3 regions of the Bacillus sp. ISL-77 genome follow, and region 3 is predicted to be linked to each of the others. Evidence: riboswitches for the same ligand, from Rfam matches in the RefSeq annotation. Region 3 holds a riboswitch; each other region holds the start of a gene.
What was found. Region 3 has a riboswitch for S-adenosylmethionine ahead of J7E77_RS22110 (homoserine dehydrogenase). Riboswitches for the same ligand answer to the same signal wherever they lie in the genome.

Region 1 (7,255 bases), on a different contig from region 3:
TTAATTTTTTATAAGAATCATTGTGAAATTCTAGTCACAAATGATATAACTTTTATAACGGCTTGTAAAGAAAAAATTCCGAAATTTCAAACGAGGTGAAGATTCGTGAAATTAAAAATTTCATGTCTGCAAATGGATATCGTCTTCGGTGATCCCAATAAAAACTACCAAACTGCCGAAAGACTCATTGAAAATGCACTGACTGAACAACCCGATATCATTGTCCTTCCGGAACTATGGACAACGGGATATGACTTGACGCGCCTGAATGAAATTGCAGACCCAAAAGCAGTACAAACGATTGAATTTCTCAGAAAAGCAGCACAACAAAATCAGGTTCATTTCGTTGGCGGCTCAGTTGCGAACCGTGAAGAAACAGGAGTAAAAAATACTCTCCTCATCATCAATAAAGATGGCACGCTTGTACACCAGTATAGTAAACTACATCTTTTTAAACTCATGAATGAGCATGTTTTCTTAGAGCCTGGCGCCGAGAAGGGACTTTTTCAACTTGATAATCACCATTTTGCTGGGGCTATCTGTTATGATATCCGGTTTCCAGAGTGGATACGCGCTCACACATCCGAAGGTGCAGAAGCACTGTTTGTTGTGGCCGAATGGCCTGCACCTAGATTGTCCCACTGGAGGGCCCTTTTAATTGCAAGAGCAATTGAAAATCAATGTTATGTAATTGCCTGTAACCGTTCTGGAAATGACCCGAATAACCATTTTGCTGGTCACTCGATGATTATTGACCCGTGGGGTGAGGTTATTGCTGAGGCTGGAATGAAGGAAGAAATCCTATCGGCTGAAATTGAGATGGACATAGTCAAGGAGGTCCGTAAGCAAATTCCTATTTTCACGGATAGAAAACCAGAATTCTATAAATAATAATTTTCAAAAAATATTGACACTTTCTCTTTGTTACTGATATGATTTTTACCAGTTAAATAGATTTTCTCTTATCATGAGCTGGCTGAGGGATTTGGCCCTTTGAAGCCCAGCAACCGACCGGAAACCCATTGAAATGGGGCGCTTTTTGCGCCGGGGATCCCCCTTTAAGGCACGGTGCTAATTCCAACAGAAGGATTATCTTTCTGAGAGATAAGAGGTGCGACAGACAATATTGTCTATCAGCCTCTTTCAGATGAGAAAGAGGCTTTTTTAGTGCCTGCGTGCATAATTAAGCCTCCCAAAAACGAGGAGGAACCATAATGAGTCTACTAAAACAAAAAACATACCAGCCTTTAACAAACGAGAGTGCAGTTGAACTGGCACTTGAATTGAAAATTTTTGACCAGCATGCAAAACTTTCCTGCAAGGAGATTGGCGATGGGAATCTCAATCTAGTCTTTCATATTGTTGAAGAATTAGATGGAAAAAGTGTTATTATCAAACAAGCTCTCCCTTATGCAAAGGTAGTTGGCGAAAGCTGGCCATTAACTTTGAAAAGAGCAAAGATTGAAGCGGATGCCTTAAAAATTTTCGGACAGATTGCTCCAGATTATGTGCCCCAAGTTTTTTTCACAGATGATGTCCTAGCTGTAACCGTAATGGAGGACCTTTCCCATCTTTCAATCGCAAGAACTGGCTTTATCAAAGGAGAAACCTATCCATTAATTTCAAAGCATCTAGGTGAATATCTTGCAAAAACATTATTTTACACTTCTGATTACGGATTAACCCCTTCCGTAAAAAAGGAATATGTACAACAGTTTATCAATCCCGAGCTTTGCAAAATAACTGAAGATTTAATCTTCACCGATCCTTTTATTGATGCAGAAACCAACGATTTCGAGGAAGGACTGCGTCCTGTCGTCGAAGAGCTTTGGCAGGATGATGAACTAAAGTTTCATGTAAATATTTTGAAGAAATGCTTTTTAACAGAGGCTGAAGTTCTCCTCCATGGTGATCTTCATACCGGAAGTGTTTTTGCCGATAATTATGAAACAAAAGTAATCGATCCCGAATTTTCTTTCTACGGACCAGCTGGATTTGATATCGGCCAAGTAATTGCAAATCTTCTCTTCCAGGTAATAGCAAATGTTGAAGAACGTGATCTTTTCCTCAATCATATTGAAACGGTATGGAGTGTATTTGAGGATCAATTTACACTATTATGGAATACGGAGAATAAAGACGATTACGCTAAATCCTCTACCTTTCTAAACTATAATTTAACTAAGTTTTTTGAGGACTCGATCGGCTTTGCCGGCTGCGAATTAATCAGAAGGACAATTGGTCTTGCTCATGTTGCTGATTTAGATGGGATCGAGGATGCTCAAACTAGATTCACTGCAAAACAGAAAACACTAGGTCTTGGGAAAGTCCTAATCAAACAACGAAAAGAAATCAAAAATCTTACTGCTTTCATAGCAACTGTAAAAGAAACACTTTAATATAGAAAAAGCAATCCAACTCGGATTGCTTTTCTAGTCAAGTTAAAATATATTGGTTTTTCAACAGGTCAATTAGCAGGCACAAATATTTAATGAAAAATAGGTAGGTTAGACTCAGACAAAATAAAAAATTGCCGAGAAAAAATACCCTTTCTCGACAATCTGACACTTCCCAAAGGATGTGTTTTTTTGATTTGCTTTTTTTTACAGCATAGGATTTTCATTCTTTGCTTTGAGTCTTTGCCATCTTTTCTCAACTTCTGCTTCAAATTCTTCTAGCATTGGCTTGTTTTCATCTTTAAGTAGGTGTTTTGTTTTCCCCATATATTTTAACCAATCAGAAAGTGGAATTCGTTTGTTCTTCTCTTCTGGATTGTAAGTTATGGTTGTAACACCTTGTTCTACTTCATATAGCGGGAAGAAGCAAGAATCTACAGCAGCTTCGATAATTTTTGCACCAAAACGGTCATCAGATTTCCAGTTTAGTGGGCATGTGATGAGAAGTTTTCCATATACTGTTCCAACATTTTGTGCGTACCATTGTGCTTTTGCACCTTTTTTAACTAAGTCCTGTGGAAAGGCTTCCGAACCGGTAAACACATAAGGAATATTAGTAGCAGCCATAATTTGCGGAGTATCCTTATGGTGGAAGGCTTTTCCTCGCTGTGCTTTTCCAACTCCCGATGTACTTGTCATATGACCCAGTGGTGTTGAATAAGACATTTGTGAGCCTGTATTCATGTAGCCCTCATTATCATATTCAAGCATAATCAGTTTATGTCCGCGAAGAGCAGTACCAATCGCTGAACCCATACCAATATCCATACCACCATCACCAGTAATCATAACAAATGTGGCGTCATCCGATACTTCAATTTCGCCGCGACGTTTTAATTCCATGAATGCTTCAACAGTACCTGAAAGCGTTGCGGCACCGTTTTGGAACAAATTGTGCATCATCGTTTGCTTATGGGAGGTGCTAGGATAAGATGTTGTTGTTACATAAGCGCATCCCGTTTGGAATAGAGTAACAATGTCTCCCTCAATCCCTTTAAAGAATAACTCGAGTCCAGCAAAAATTCCGCACCCTGGACATGCCCCGTGACCGGAGGCAATCCGTTTCGGTTTACCAGTTAAAGCACGTAACGGCGGGATTTTCACCTTTAATTTATTGGTTTCTTCATCCATTTTCACATCAATTAACCCTGTTTTAAAAACATCCCCGTGCTGTGGCAAAATAACAGGCTTAAGGATTTTTTCAGGATTACCTGGAATATGACCATAGTAATCAAATGGCTTTTCAGCATAGCCTTTTTCCTTTGCATCAAGTGCCATATCAAAGAAAGCCTGTGCATCAGTTGCATAGAAATCCTTACCGCCGAGACCAAATACGCGGCTTAACACGATCGTCTTGTTGTCTTTGTCATCTTGTAGTGCAGATTTCACTTCATGTGTAAGGTTAGGACCATTTGCTCCGTAAGAATCCGCACGTTCCCCAACTAATAATGATTTTACATTCTTTAGGGCTTCACGAATTTCCTTTGCAGGGAATGGACGGATAATATTCGGGCTAATTACACCTGCTTTAATCTCTTTTGCACGAAGTTGATCCACTACATCTTTAGCAGATTCTGCCGCAGAGTTTAATAGGAATAATGCTACATCAGCATCTTCCATTTTATATAAATCTAGAACTGGATATTCTCTTCCAGAAAGCTTAGCATATTCCGCAGCCACTTCCTTAAATACCTCACCAGCATTGTACATTGCTTCTGATTGTTGGTAGTGATTGTTAATGAAATCATCACCACTCATATGAGCACCAATCGTTACTGGCTTCCTCAAGTCTCTAACAAAGTTGTAATCGGTTGGACATTCACCTACAAATTGCTGTACAACACTACGGTCCTTAAAGAATTCCACTCGACGCTTTTGGTGGGATGTAAAGAAGCCATCATAAGCAACAATAACTGGTAAGCGAACCTTTGAATGTTCGGCAATTTTAAGCGCCATAATATTCATATCATATACAGCTTGCGGTGTTTTTGCTGTTAAGATTACCCAGCCTGTATTTAATGCATAATAGAGATCCGAGTGATCGCCACGAATATCGAGCGGACCACTGACGGCACGAGTAACTAGATTCATAACCATTGGAAAACGAGTCCCTGATTGGACAGGCATTTGTTCAAGCATATATAAGAATCCATTTGCACTGGTTGCATTGATAACACGTGCACCAGTTGCCGCAGCACCGTAGCAAATACCTGCTGAACCGTGCTCGCCATCGGCAGGAATCAGTTTAATATCATGCTCCCCGCACGTTTTCATTTGATCTAAAAATTGAGCAACCTCGGTTGAAGGTGTAATTGGGAAATATCCCATAATATGATAATTGATTTGTGCTGCCGCCATAGCAGCCATTTCATTTCCAGATTCAAAAGTAGAAATTTGTTCTGCTACACCTTTTGTTGTTAATTTATCTTCTAAAATAGCCATTATTGGATTCCTCCTGCAATATAAGGAAAGTTTTGCTTTACGCGGTTATTATCTGCATACCCAAGCATTTCACGAAGATCACCGAGTGCGTCGGTTGGGCATGCTTCCACGCATTTCAGGCAGCCTTTACAGTATTGGTAATCAATACCTTGAAGGAACATTTGTTTTCTTCCACGCTTATCTTCTCCTTCTTCCCAAACGAAGCAAAAGTCAGGACAAACGTTGTCACATGCAGCACAGTGAATACATTTGTCTTGTTGGAACTCCGGAAGGAATCCTTGGCGTGAACCACTTAAATCTTTTAAAATACTATTTGCTTGAGAAACCATGACACCACCGATTTCCTGAGTCATGTATCCAAGCTGTGGAAGTGGGCGTGTGAAGGCTTTTCCTTCAGCCCCTTCTGGCACTTCATATGTTTTAAATTGAACCTCATTATAACCGCGGTCAAAAGTGCGGATATTTGGTTCAACAAGATGCGGGTATTTCTTCGTAAACGTTTTCCGAATCACGTCTCTCATGGATTCAGGATCTAGAAAATCACAAATACGATATAATGCTCCTAGCATTGCCGTATTTACTTTAGTTTTTTCCTCTACGGCTATCTGTAGGGCATCAACAATCGCTAGTGTACCATAATCTAATTGTAAATCCGTTTTAACTTCATCAAAATCCCTTGCTGTATTTACTAAGACTATACTATCAGCATTCAAACCGCTAACAACATCAACCGTTCTATATAAGGCTTCATGGAAAACACCAACAATATGTGGTTGTTCAATTGGACTATGATCTCTAATTTCTACATCTGATTCACAAAAGCGAATGAAACTCTTTACTGGAGACCCTTTTTTCTCAGAGCCGTAGGATGAAAAATTGGATCCTTTCAAGCCAAGACTTAAAACACCAGCCTCCGCTAACATTTTTCCAGCAAGGTTAGCTCCCAGCCCCCCAATTGATTCAAGACGGATTTCAAAAAATCCTAATTCATTTTTTTTCGGTAAAATAGACATAATGTCCCTCCCTAACTTCGTTCAATAAAATAACACGAAATAGACATAAAAATTTAACTTCCCAAAAACTATTGTAAGACAACTATTTTTATTAAGCTGTGATAAAAGTCAAACATAACGATTATTATTTTGAAACACATAAAATTTTTATTGAATAAGGGTTACCATATATGACTTTAAAGAGCTTTCATAATTATATAACAGGTGATTTTATGTTGTATAACAGATTATAAAAAAAATGATCTGCAACCATTTCAGGATACAGACCATTTCATTTGTTTAAAGATCGTTAATAACAATATAGGAAGCTTTTACTGGCCCATGGACACCAACTACTAGATTCAATTCAATATCCGCAGAGTTACTTGGTCCGGTAATAAAATTGATGCATGAAGCAACATGCCCCGTTTTCTTGTGAATCTCCCTCATCTTTTGAGCAGCTTGCGTAATCCGTGGAACTAAAGTGCTTTTCGGTACAAGTGCAATATAGGTTGCTGGTAAAAAGCTAACTGTTCTTCCTTTATTCTCATCGCTAAACAAAACCACCGTGCCGGATTCTGCAAGTGTTATTTCACTTATGGTAATCCCGACATTAGCCTTTTCCGCTTTCGCGATATTTTCTTTCCCTTTGGTGTGATTCCATTCAAATACTTCCATTTTCCGGCTAGGCCATTCTTGCTTAAATAGCGGATCCAGCCCCCACTGAGAAAAGCGCTCATCTTTCCAGGTTACAATTGGGCCGCCACCATAGCCTGAAACCACTTTGTTAAGCGTAGTTGCTAAATCTTTGCTGTCAGTTACATAGAGGTTTGTATGGATTTTCTTACATTGTTCTGTTAATACCTCTAACAAATCGTCCTGAGTAGCATCCTTTAACACCTCATATTGGGGCTGGAATTTCCAAGTCGGCCTTTCAACCGCAGAGGAAATTCGTGGGCGTTCAAGGCGGTCGGCAATTTGATTTAAAAATTTATCCCGATTTTGAATCGTCCCTACCATGATTATTTGCCTCCTTTTTCACGGTTTTTAAACCAATCTCTGAATCGCTCTTTATTTGGTGCCGGAAACTCACGAATATCTGTCCAAGCCTTTAATGGACCTGGCCCTTTTGATATTTTCTCTCCAACCGTAAACGGGTTCATTGCAGCTGGTGCCATTTTCGAACCAAGCTTGTATAAGAGTGGTGATGCTGCCCCTAAACCAAAAGCCTTCATCGCCAGTTTCTCGGAAATAGGTGCTTTTCCTTCTTTTTCGACAATGTTTTCACGGTGTTTGTGGAGAAGGTTATGTAACGGTATTTTTACCGGGCATACCTCAGTGCAAGCACCACATAGAGTTGATGCG
Region 2 (3,305 bases), on a different contig from region 3:
ACGAAGGGAAGTGTCCTCAATAGAGTATCTTACGGAAAAATCCTGTGGAAAAGCCAAGGGAAGTGCCCGCAATAGGGTCTCTCTTCCGGAAACCCGACGAGAAACCATGGAAATTTCTATATACTTACAAAATCACTGATAATAAGTCCATTGCCCAACCCCTACAGAAGTAAGGTTACTCCTCAGTATCCTTGTTATTCTTTTTTTACAGTCAATCACGCTACACCATTCATGAACTAGATTTGTTGTAATTTTTATATCAGGAAAAAGCAGCTTAATTTCCTCCACAACACGTAAAACGGCATGATCAATCACTTCGTGACAACCGCAATCCTCACACACAAGTTTATTATTTACAACAGTAGTCTTCAATGAGAGGCAGACCCGACAAATGTTACCTTTTTTTAATTTGCCGTAGTCATATGGAGGTAACCTATCATAAGGTAATTCAATTTGATGCATCGAAACCAGTTGGTCAGCTAGCCTTTTGTGCATACCATTTAATGTTGACGGTCTCCTATTTAAATTGTGCATAAAGCGAGGGAGCTGATTTGGATAGATAATGGGTTCATTAAGTGGGGCTTTATAACAGGTAAAATGGGGGTTGATAAAAACTACATAAGCCTCAATAGGGATTCGATACCCAAGGCTTTCTAACAGCTGGCGGAGTAGGGATTCACTTCGTTGTAGTTGGTGCAGGGGATTTTTGTATTCCTTTTTGGGTAGAGCATAGAATCGGTCACCTTCAAAGTAAAAATCACCTTCATAATTTTTTACTTCAAAAAGATAGAGTGGGTCTTGAATAATCATCACTGTATCAAGTTGGAATTTACCATTATTAGTTTCCAGTAACAGGTCGTTTAGAATATAACTTGGACACTGAAGCTTCTCTGTCAATGAGTCAAACATAACTTCACCTTCAAATCCTTTCACAAGGTTACGAAAGCGAATTTTATCCTTTTCAGCTAATTTCATTCGCGAGTTTAGAAATCTTAAAATTTTAATTTCATCTGATTCAATACGGTCTTTAAAACTCATAATCCACATCCTTTCGATTTCGAATCTAACTTCATTTTACAAAATGCTGCCCTTTAATCAGCAGTAATGTTTGAATAATTTTCAACACTTTTCAAAAAATTCTCTCCATCCGACATATTTCTCAGGAAATCTCCGTAAATCCCCTCCAAAAGGTTGATAATTGTCGACCACTTTAAAGAGGAATTCACGCCCCGTTCCTGTATATTTAATATAAGAGAGCAGACCGGAGTGGTGGATTATGATAGAGATGCTGAAAACCTTTCAATTAGCAATCAAACAGCAAAGGCATGTTCTGCCGTTACTAGAACATATCGATTTACGAGTGAATTTGGTTTGTGAACAAAAAACCATTCAGATTATCATAAAGAATGGAGAAATTTTCATACTTCATGATAGCGAAGAATCTCAAACGATATCCGAAATCCGTGGTGACCTGAACGCAATAAAGGAGCTGCTAGAAGGAAAGGAACGGTTAAGAGTCCTTGAACGAAACGGCCAATTACGTATTTCCGCTCCAATTCGTACCACATTATTACTAGAATCTGTCTTCTATTTGACAAAGGCACAGGAAAATTTTCCAAAAATAACAAATTTCTAATCAGAGCTATTGACTCGGAATTAAACTTACTGTAAAATTTTAGGTAAATAATCAAATAATAAAGACAATTCAATAAACATTCTTATCGAGAGTGGCGGAGGGACTGGCCCTTTGAAGCCCAGCAACCGGTTTATAACACAATCACACGGTGCTAAATCCAGCAGAGCAGCGATGCTCTGAGAGATGAGGAGAGAGACCCCCTCTTCTTTGAAGCGGGGGTTTTGTTTGTTGAATTGCAAAAAAGGAGGAAGTAGTATGGGTGAAAATCAAAAAAAGTATCGTTTTGAAACATTGAGTGTTCATGGTGGATTGTCTCCGGATCCGGTAACGGGGGCTCGTGCCGTTCCGATTTATCAAAACAACGCCTATCAATTTAAGAATACAGAGCATGCGGCAAACCTATTTAGCTTAGCGGAACCTGGGTACATATACACACGCATTCACAACCCTACTACTACCGTTTTTGAAGAAAGATTAGCATTATTGGAAGGCGGCGTTGGTGCCCTAGCAGTTGCTAGCGGTATGGCAGCGATTACCCTCGCCATTTTAAATATTGCTGAAGCTGGCGATGAAATCGTATCGGCATCAAATCTCTATGGCGGAACATATAATCTTTTTGCAGTGACGCTTCCAAAATACGGGATTAAAGTGAAATTTGTTGACCCTGAAAATCCGGAAAACTTCCGTGCGGCTATTACCGACAAAACAAAGGCTGTTTTTGCTGAAACGATTGGTAACCCAAGCCTTCGTGTACTTGATATTGAAAAAGTCGCCGATATTGCCCATGCAGCAGGTGTTCCATTAATTATTGATAACACCTTTGCCACTCCATATCTGTGCCGGCCAATTGAATATGGTGCCGATATTGTGATTCATTCAGCCACCAAATGGCTCTTAGGAAATGGAACAACTACAGGTGGAGTTATTGTCGATGGTGGGAAGTTCGATTGGAATTCGCCGCGATTCCCTGGTTTTACAACCCCAGATGCCAGCTACCATGACCTGGTTTATGCCGAAGCCCTAGGTGCTGTCGCTTATATTATCAAAGCACGTGTCCAATTGCTGCGTGACTTAGGACCGGCGTTAAGTCCGCAAAATTCCTTCCAGTTTATCCTTGGTCTTGAAACACTGCATGTTCGAATGAAGGAGCATGTGGCTAATACAAAAGAAGTGGTGGAATATCTAACCAATCACCCTGCTGTGGAATGGGTATCTTATCCAGGACACCCATCCCACCCAGATTATGAATTAGCCAAAAAGTACTTGCCAAAAGGTGCAGGTTCCATGGTTGTTTTCGGGATTAAAGGCGGTAAAGAAGCAGGAGCCAAATTAATCGATTCGAGTACTCTATGGGCGCATGTTGCAAACGTTGGCGATGCAAAAAGTTTAATTATTCACCCAGCAAGCACCACCCATCAGCAATTAGATGCTGATGGCCTGAATGCTGCAGGTGTAACAGAGGATTTGATTCGCCTTTCAATCGGTATCGAGAATGTTGAGGATTTAATCGAAGATCTCGAATCAGCTATTTTGGCTGCTACTGGTGTAATCTCATTAAAGATAAATGCATAAAAGTTACCAAAACTTATTTTTCCGAGTATGAAGTTATTTTCATTGACACCCCTTTTTATCCATGATACGATAACTTTCGTAATATAATTACTTAAAC
Region 3 (7,255 bases):
TGACAGGAGGAAAATGATGAAAATTCGTGTGTCTGCCGTGCAGTACCATTTACATACGATTCAATCCTTTGAGGAATTTGCTTCACAATGTGAGCACTACATAAAAACTGCTGAAGAATTTGGTGCAGAGTTTGTCCTCTTTCCAGAGTTCTTTACGACCCAGTTATTATCGATTGGTAATGGCCAAGGTCAAAGCCTAACAATCAATGATCTGCCAAGTTTTACCGAACAGTATCGAGAGTTGTTTTCTAATTTTGCCCAAAAAACGAACATTCATATTATTGCGGGAACGCAGGTAATTGAAAAGGATGGTAAGTTGTATAATACCGCCCATTTATTTTATCCAGATGGAAGAATTGGGGAGCAGGCCAAACTTCACATTACACCAACTGAAGTCCATGAATGGAATATGGCACCTGGGGATTCCTTTCAAATATTTGAAACAGAAAAAGGGAAAATTGCCCTCCTCACTTGTTATGATATTGAATTTCCAGAAATCGTACGCATGGCAAGGGCCAAAGGTGCGGATGTCATCTTCTGTCCATCCTGCACAGATGACCGTCATGGATTTCATCGAGTTCGGTATACCAGCCATGCTCGTGCAGTTGAAAACCAAGTATATGTGGTCTTAACGGGAACAGTGGGTACACTGCCAACTGTGGATTTTATGCGGGCTAATTTTGGCCAGGCCGCAATTATTACTCCAAATGATATACCATTTCCTCCAAAAGGCATTTTGGCTGAAGGGGAAATTAACGATGAAATGATCGTGACAGCTGACCTAGATTTAAATTTATTATCTGAAGTAAGGGAACGTGGTTCTGTTACAACCTGGCGTGATCGAAGGACCGATTTATATACAGATTGGGAAAAGTAAACTAAGGGGTGGGTGTTTCCTTGTACCGAAGTGAATTTTTTGTTTATGACCAAGATCGGCCTGTGCCGGTTATCATTCGCAATTATTCAAAACTGGATTTTGACAATCTTATCAAAATTCAATCTGAGTGCTTCCCACCTCCTTTTCCATCAGAATTATGGTGGAATAAAGAGCAATTAACAAACCATGTGACCTTGTTTCCAGAAGGTGCATTGTGTGTTGAAGTGGACGGTGAATTGGCTGGGTCACTTACCGGCTTAACTATCGACTTTGATCCAGACGATAAAAGTCATACATGGGAAGAAATCACAGACCATGGATACATACGCAACCATAATCCAAAGGGTAATACCTTGTATATCGTCGATATCAGTGTTCGTCCGAAGTACCGTAAACTAGGGTTAGGAAAATTGTTGATGCAGGCTATGTACCATGTTGTGATTGAAAAAAGTTTGGATCGATTACTAGGCGGCGGTAGAATGCCAGGATATTATAAAGCAGCTGATAGCTTGACACCTGAGCAATATTTAGCTGCGATAATTAAAGGGGATATACAGGATCCTGTCATCACTTTCTTGTTGCGCTGCAGCCGTGTGCCATTAGGAATTGTTGAAAACTATCTCGAGGATGAAGAATCCTACAATTATGCAACATTAATGGAATGGAAAAATCCTTTTAAATGAATGGGAGGCATGTATCTCAATGGAATATATTAGAATTACCAATATAGATGATCAGAATTTTAGAAGGCTTCATAACTTAATGGGAGAAATTTTTCCCCCAGAAGAAGTACTAGCATATGAGTTATGGAAAGAGCCATTAGAAGATCCGAGTATTCGCGTGTTTGTAGCAGTCGATGGCGATAAAGTCTTAGGTGCAACCGAATATCGTTATTATCCGGATTGGAATATTGCCATGACAGATTTTACGATCATCAGTCAACCTGGGCTAAGCCTTGGACGTTTTTTAGCTCAAAACCGGTTAAAGGATTTACAACAATTAGCTAAAGAAAATGGACAAGTGCTATTCGGCATGTTCGCAGAAATATATGATCCGTACCGGGTGGAAGATCACGAATTTGGTGGAGTAAGGGTTATGGATCCATATATCCGCCGCGAAGTTCTTTCCCATTTGGGCTATAAACGTATAGATTTTTCATATGTTCATCCTTCCTGGGAAAACAATGGGGAAGTTGTAACAGGGCTTGATTTATGTTTCATGCCATTAGCTGATGAACTTGACTCACTGCCAGCAAACCTTGTAAAGGATTTTCTAACCACCTATTATTCCATTCTTTCAAATAAACCGGAGGAGTGGTTAGAAATGATAGACCGTTTGGGGGACAAGGAAGAGGTATCCCTATTACCATTGTAAAAAAAGAAATTTCAAATAATATTGACAATTACAAAGGAATCAACTAGAATTCTTTTATATCTTGGATATTTAATGAAATAATTAAATAAAACTCTTATCCAGAGCGGCGGAGGGACTAGGCCCGATGAAGCCCGGCAACCATCAAGGTAATTCTTGAAAAGGTGCTAATTCCTGCAGGTTATTTTTAACCTGACAGATAAGAGGAGGAAATCTACCCTCTTCTTATGAAGAGGGTTTTTCTTATTTATATGATATTAAAATAAACAACCAATTGGTCATGTCTAATATTATTTAAGGGGTGGAATACATGTCTGTCATTAAAGTGGCAATTCTAGGTTTTGGTACAGTTGGGGAAGGTGTTTATAGAACAATACAATCCCACGCTGAGGAACTTACTAGTGTTTTAGGGAGAAAAGTAGAAGTGGCTGCAGTACTAATAAAAAATAAACAAAAAACCAGAGACATAAGGGAAGATGTTTTAATAACTACAGATTTTGCCGAAATTCTTAATCTACCTCAACTTGATGTTGTTGTCGAAGCAATCGTCGACAAAGAACAACCTTTTACTTTTTTAAAACAAGCTATACAAAGTGGTTGCCACATAATCACAGCGAATAAAGAAATGTTTGCACACCACGGGAATGAACTGCTCGAGTTAGCTGAGAATTATAATGTTTCGGTGGGTTATGAAGCAACAGTTGCGGGTGGTATTCCGGTTATTCAAACCTTAAGGCAGTTATTAAATGTTAACCGAGTTCGTCACATCCAAGGAATTCTTAATGGGACATCGAATTTTATACTAACGGAAATGCGCGAGAAGAAGCAGTCATTTGCTGATGCCCTCATTTTAGCGCAAGAGAAGGGGTATGCTGAAGTGGATCCAACCAACGATGTGGAGGGATTTGATGCTTTTTATAAAACAATGATTCTCAGCAGAATTGCTTTTGGAGAACAACCCAATTGGAAGAATGTCGAGCGTGCGGGCATTACCTCGATTACAAGAGAGTTAATTGAAACAGCAGAAAAGATGGGATTAAGGTTTAAGCATATTGCAAGTATTAGTAAGACAGGTAGTCAAATTAACGCAGAGGTTAAACCAGTCCTTGTTGGGAAATCTCATCCTTTTTATTCTATTGAAGGCGTAGAAAATGCTGTAAATATTCACTCTGATATTGTTGGTAGTATTACTTTGCAAGGACCAGGAGCTGGGATGTATCCTACTGCAAGTGCTGTTATTGAAGATTTGGTCTATGTCTGTCAAAATCGGTCGTCAAATAAGAATATCACAAAAACAACAGCAGCATGTGATGGAGAGAAAAAAGGGAACGAAAAAGAATTATGGTTAATTCAAGGTCTCTCAAAGAATTATAATAACCCTTTGATTACATGGGTAGCTCAAGCTTCTGATGAGATAGCAATTATCCAGGCGACTAGGGAAGAATTAGAACAGTTAATTAATCAGCAGAAGGCGTCTTGTTACTTTCAAATAATAGGGGAGTATGAAACAGAAAGTAAGAATAAAGAAGTAACTTTAGCTTACCTCTAGGTTAAAAGATGTAACTAGCATTTGTTCCCGTAAAAAAGAGCTTTCAAGGGGCTGTTGACAAATTGTCAACAGCCCCTTGGAGCTCTTTTTTTGTTTTAACAATTTCTACTCTCTTATGTGTAGGGGATATATTAATATCTTAAAAAAAAGCAAACCAAACACCCTAAAACTGGGGATAAGTCTAGTCAAAATCAAATAGTATTCATATTGTGTAAAAGCTCGATCAAATGGACTAGTTATTCATAAAAGTAAATTGAAGAGGTGCGTCATGTTAGGGAATAGCTTAAATGGACGTTTATTAACGAATCTGAAAAATACATTCACCTATGAGTTTTGGGTATTGCCTGAAAGCGTTCATCTTATCGATAAACAATCACGCGATAAGCCGGCAAATGTAAATGGAAAAAATTATATCATTGGACCTGGATATGGGGTGTCCGATAATGATGCAGGGGTTAGTGTTTCAGTTGGACTAAATGGAATTACGATCTATGAACATGCCAAGAAAAATATATATGCGGTGTTAGTCTATGAAGCAATAATTAATGATCTTATTCATATTGCTGTTGTCTATGATGATAGAGAGCCGCAGCTATACATTAATGGTAAGTTTGTAAAAAAGGGTGAACGAAGCCTTAAAACCTATATCTACCCATCGGGGATGATTGGTGGGCAACCAGGTCTATTCTTTAATGGGGATATCAACGAGATTAGGCTATGGGGCCACTGCAGAACAGAACAAAATCTTAATGATAATTTGAATAAAAAGCTAACTGGAAGCGAAGCAGGGCTGTATGGTGTTTGGCCAACACCGCCTGTAAATGAACGAGAAACACAAAAGGTAAATACAAAAAAACAAAACTCCCAAGATAAAAAGGACCTAGGCTCTAATGAGAAACAAATTGAAAAGACACAAGTAAATAAGAACCAAGATATTGAAGTCAGTATAATTATTCCTTCCCTAAATAAATATCCACTAAATCTATTTACACTCCTCTCACTTGAACACCAAACGTTCAATCCTTCAAAAATGGAAGTAATCTTTATTGATGATGCTTCAACTGACCAAACGGAAGAAAAACTAAAGGACTATTCTCCTCCATATCATTTTAAATATATACGTAATAAAAAGAATCTTGGAAGATCACAGGTCCGAAATCTGGGCATTCGTTCAGCAAGAGGGAATATTCTTATTTTTCTAGATGCAGAAATGATAACTGAATCTGATTTTGTTGAAAAACATTATAAGTACCACCAATCAAAAAATAACCTTATTTTGTCAGGGGCCATGCATTCAAAAGTCATATACTCATGTATCTTTCCTGAATTTACTCGAAAGGAAATAAACAAAATCTCAACTTTAACAAAAAATAATCAGAAGGTCTATTCGAGGATTCAAAACTTTAAGTATCCATGTAAAGAGCCGTACCCGTTGCTGGAAAAAGCGATATTGCAAGAAAAGCTTTCAAGGATTTAGGTGTTGCAGTATACCCGTGGTTCCAATCGATTACCAGCAATTTTGCTGTTGACTTAGAAGGGTTTGCGTTTCCATGGATGGCATTTCTTACAGGGAATGTTTCCATGCGTAAAGAGTTTATTATTCAAGCAGGGTTATTCGATGAAGATTTTGTCGGTTACGGATACGAGGATTGGGAATTAGGGTATCGCTTATATAAAATGGGTGCCAAATATATTGTTAGAAACGATTTGACAACGTATCATCAAGAACATCCTATTGGCGAAAGTAAATGGAAAGAGGCAATTAGCAACCTAGGACGATTTATTTTAAAGCATCCTGACATCGACGTGATTATTCTTGGCTTAGAGATTTCAGGTCTTGCAGATTTATTAACGATGAATAAGGTATTGAGCGAATATAAGTTACTTGTTCAATCCTATCCGGAACGGTTTCAAAAATTCGAAGAAAAATTCATCCGCATACTTGAAACAATTGTCCTTTTACTCCAAATTGACATCCGTCACTTAAATATCTTAGGAGCTGCAGGATTTGGCTCTGATGTTAGAAAAGAGCTTCAAGAGGATATTAATTCTATCAAAGGCTTAAAAAAGTTTCCAAATTTAACTTACCTTTTGGAAAAGGTATTGAACTCATAGGAAAGATTCCCCAAACTAGTTTGAAGGAGTGAAAGTGTGGTATCCATTATTACTTGTACAATAAGAGAAGAGAATATTAAAAATGTTTTCAAAAATTATAAACAGCAATCCTGGAAGGATAAAGAGTTGATAATTATCCTTAACAAGGATTCTATGAATATTGATAGATGGATCAAAAAGGCAAAGAAATATCGTAATGTTCAGGTTTATCAACTACACGAAAAAGCAACATTAGGTGACTGCTTAAATTTTGGGATTATGAAAGCAAGTCATGATATTATTGCAAAATTTGATGACGATGATTATTACGGGCCTGACTACATTAAAAGTTCGATGGATGCTTTTAAAAATAAAGATATTTCTATTATCGGAAAAAGTTCTTTATATATTTATTTTAAAAGTGAAAAAGCGCTGATCCATGTAGCAGGTAGTGAGAATTCAATCACAGAAACTGTTGCTGGAGCGACATTAATATTTAGAAAAGACGTGTTCCAACAAGTTCAATTTGAAAAAGTAAATCGAGCGGAGGATTACTTTTTCATTGATCAATGTAAAGAGAAGGGCTTTAATGTCTATTCAACTGAACGTTTTCATTTTGCAGTCATCAGACATGATACCGAAAAACATACATGGAAGATTGCTGATAAGGATCTTATGGAATGGGGAGAATTAATCACCTATACAGAAGATTTCCAATCACTAGTCTCAAAAAAAGCCGCGATTTGAGGATCGAGCAGTGGCTCGCCTTTCCTCCTTTATCATATAAAAAAGAAGCAGGCTGCCCTGCTTCTTTTTTGTTACAGCTTTTCTTAAACTTATTTATTTCTTCTCGATTTTACACGCTGGTTCGCTGCGTTAGCACGTGCTTGTGCTTCAAGGTCGGAATGGTCTGCAAATTCTGCAGAATATTCAACGTCATTTCCATCAGTTATTTTTAGGTTCTTAGGTGTTTGTGGAAGTGAGCTTTTGTTACTATTACCAGTGCCACTATTATGCATACGACCCATAACTAAAAACCCCTTTCATTGTAGGCTTGCAGGAGCCGAATTGCTCCCTTTAATATCATTTACAATTAGAAAGGTAACCATGAATGGAAAATACTTCAGCAGAGCTATATGGTCGTAACTGTGGTCAAACTAGAGTCTGGTTTTTTTGTCGTGGTATCCGCCTGCCCGGTCTGCCATTTTAAATTCTCTTTGATATGAGACTTCCTGCATACTGGTTAATGAGTATTTGCCTCGATCCTTATCTTTTTTCTTCTTTTCCGCCATTTTGCTCATTCCTTTCAACATTTTTTTAGTTAATCGTCATCAAGCTATGTGGTAAAAAATAAAAGCACGTTA

Region 1: another riboswitch for S-adenosylmethionine. It lies ahead of mtnK (S-methyl-5-thioribose kinase); the one in region 3 lies ahead of J7E77_RS22110 (homoserine dehydrogenase).
Region 2: another riboswitch for S-adenosylmethionine. It lies ahead of J7E77_RS15935 (O-acetylhomoserine aminocarboxypropyltransferase/cysteine synthase family protein); the one in region 3 lies ahead of J7E77_RS22110 (homoserine dehydrogenase).

What each region holds. Positions count from the first base shown of each region.
Region 1 is NZ_JAGGQY010000032.1:52,702-59,956, forward strand. Features, by position in the region: gene J7E77_RS12415 (carbon-nitrogen family hydrolase) at 106-891, shown strand; SAM riboswitch class I at 960-1,111, shown strand; gene mtnK (S-methyl-5-thioribose kinase) at 1,215-2,399, shown strand; gene J7E77_RS12425 (thiamine pyrophosphate-dependent enzyme) at 2,604-4,898, opposite strand; gene J7E77_RS12430 (2-oxoacid:acceptor oxidoreductase family protein) at 4,898-5,911, opposite strand; gene J7E77_RS12435 (LutC/YkgG family protein) at 6,191-6,910, opposite strand; gene J7E77_RS12440 (LutB/LldF family L-lactate oxidation iron-sulfur protein) at 6,913-7,255, opposite strand, start outside.
Region 2 is NZ_JAGGQY010000037.1:202,467-205,771, forward strand. Features, by position in the region: gene J7E77_RS15925 (nuclease-related domain-containing protein) at 133-1,038, opposite strand; gene J7E77_RS15930 (SCP2 sterol-binding domain-containing protein) at 1,277-1,636, shown strand; SAM riboswitch class I at 1,716-1,826, shown strand; gene J7E77_RS15935 (O-acetylhomoserine aminocarboxypropyltransferase/cysteine synthase family protein) at 1,892-3,208, shown strand.
Region 3 is NZ_JAGGQY010000053.1:24,052-31,306, reverse strand. Features, by position in the region: gene J7E77_RS22125 (carbon-nitrogen hydrolase family protein) at 17-877, shown strand; gene J7E77_RS22120 (GNAT family N-acetyltransferase) at 898-1,560, shown strand; gene J7E77_RS22115 (GNAT family N-acetyltransferase) at 1,580-2,251, shown strand; SAM riboswitch class I at 2,343-2,454, shown strand; gene J7E77_RS22110 (homoserine dehydrogenase) at 2,559-3,797, shown strand; gene J7E77_RS22105 (glycosyltransferase) at 4,066-5,274, shown strand; gene J7E77_RS22100 (glycosyltransferase family 2 protein) at 5,247-5,912, shown strand; gene J7E77_RS22095 (glycosyltransferase family 2 protein) at 5,949-6,638, shown strand; gene J7E77_RS22090 (YfhD family protein) at 6,728-6,919, opposite strand; gene J7E77_RS22085 (YfhE family protein) at 7,049-7,183, opposite strand.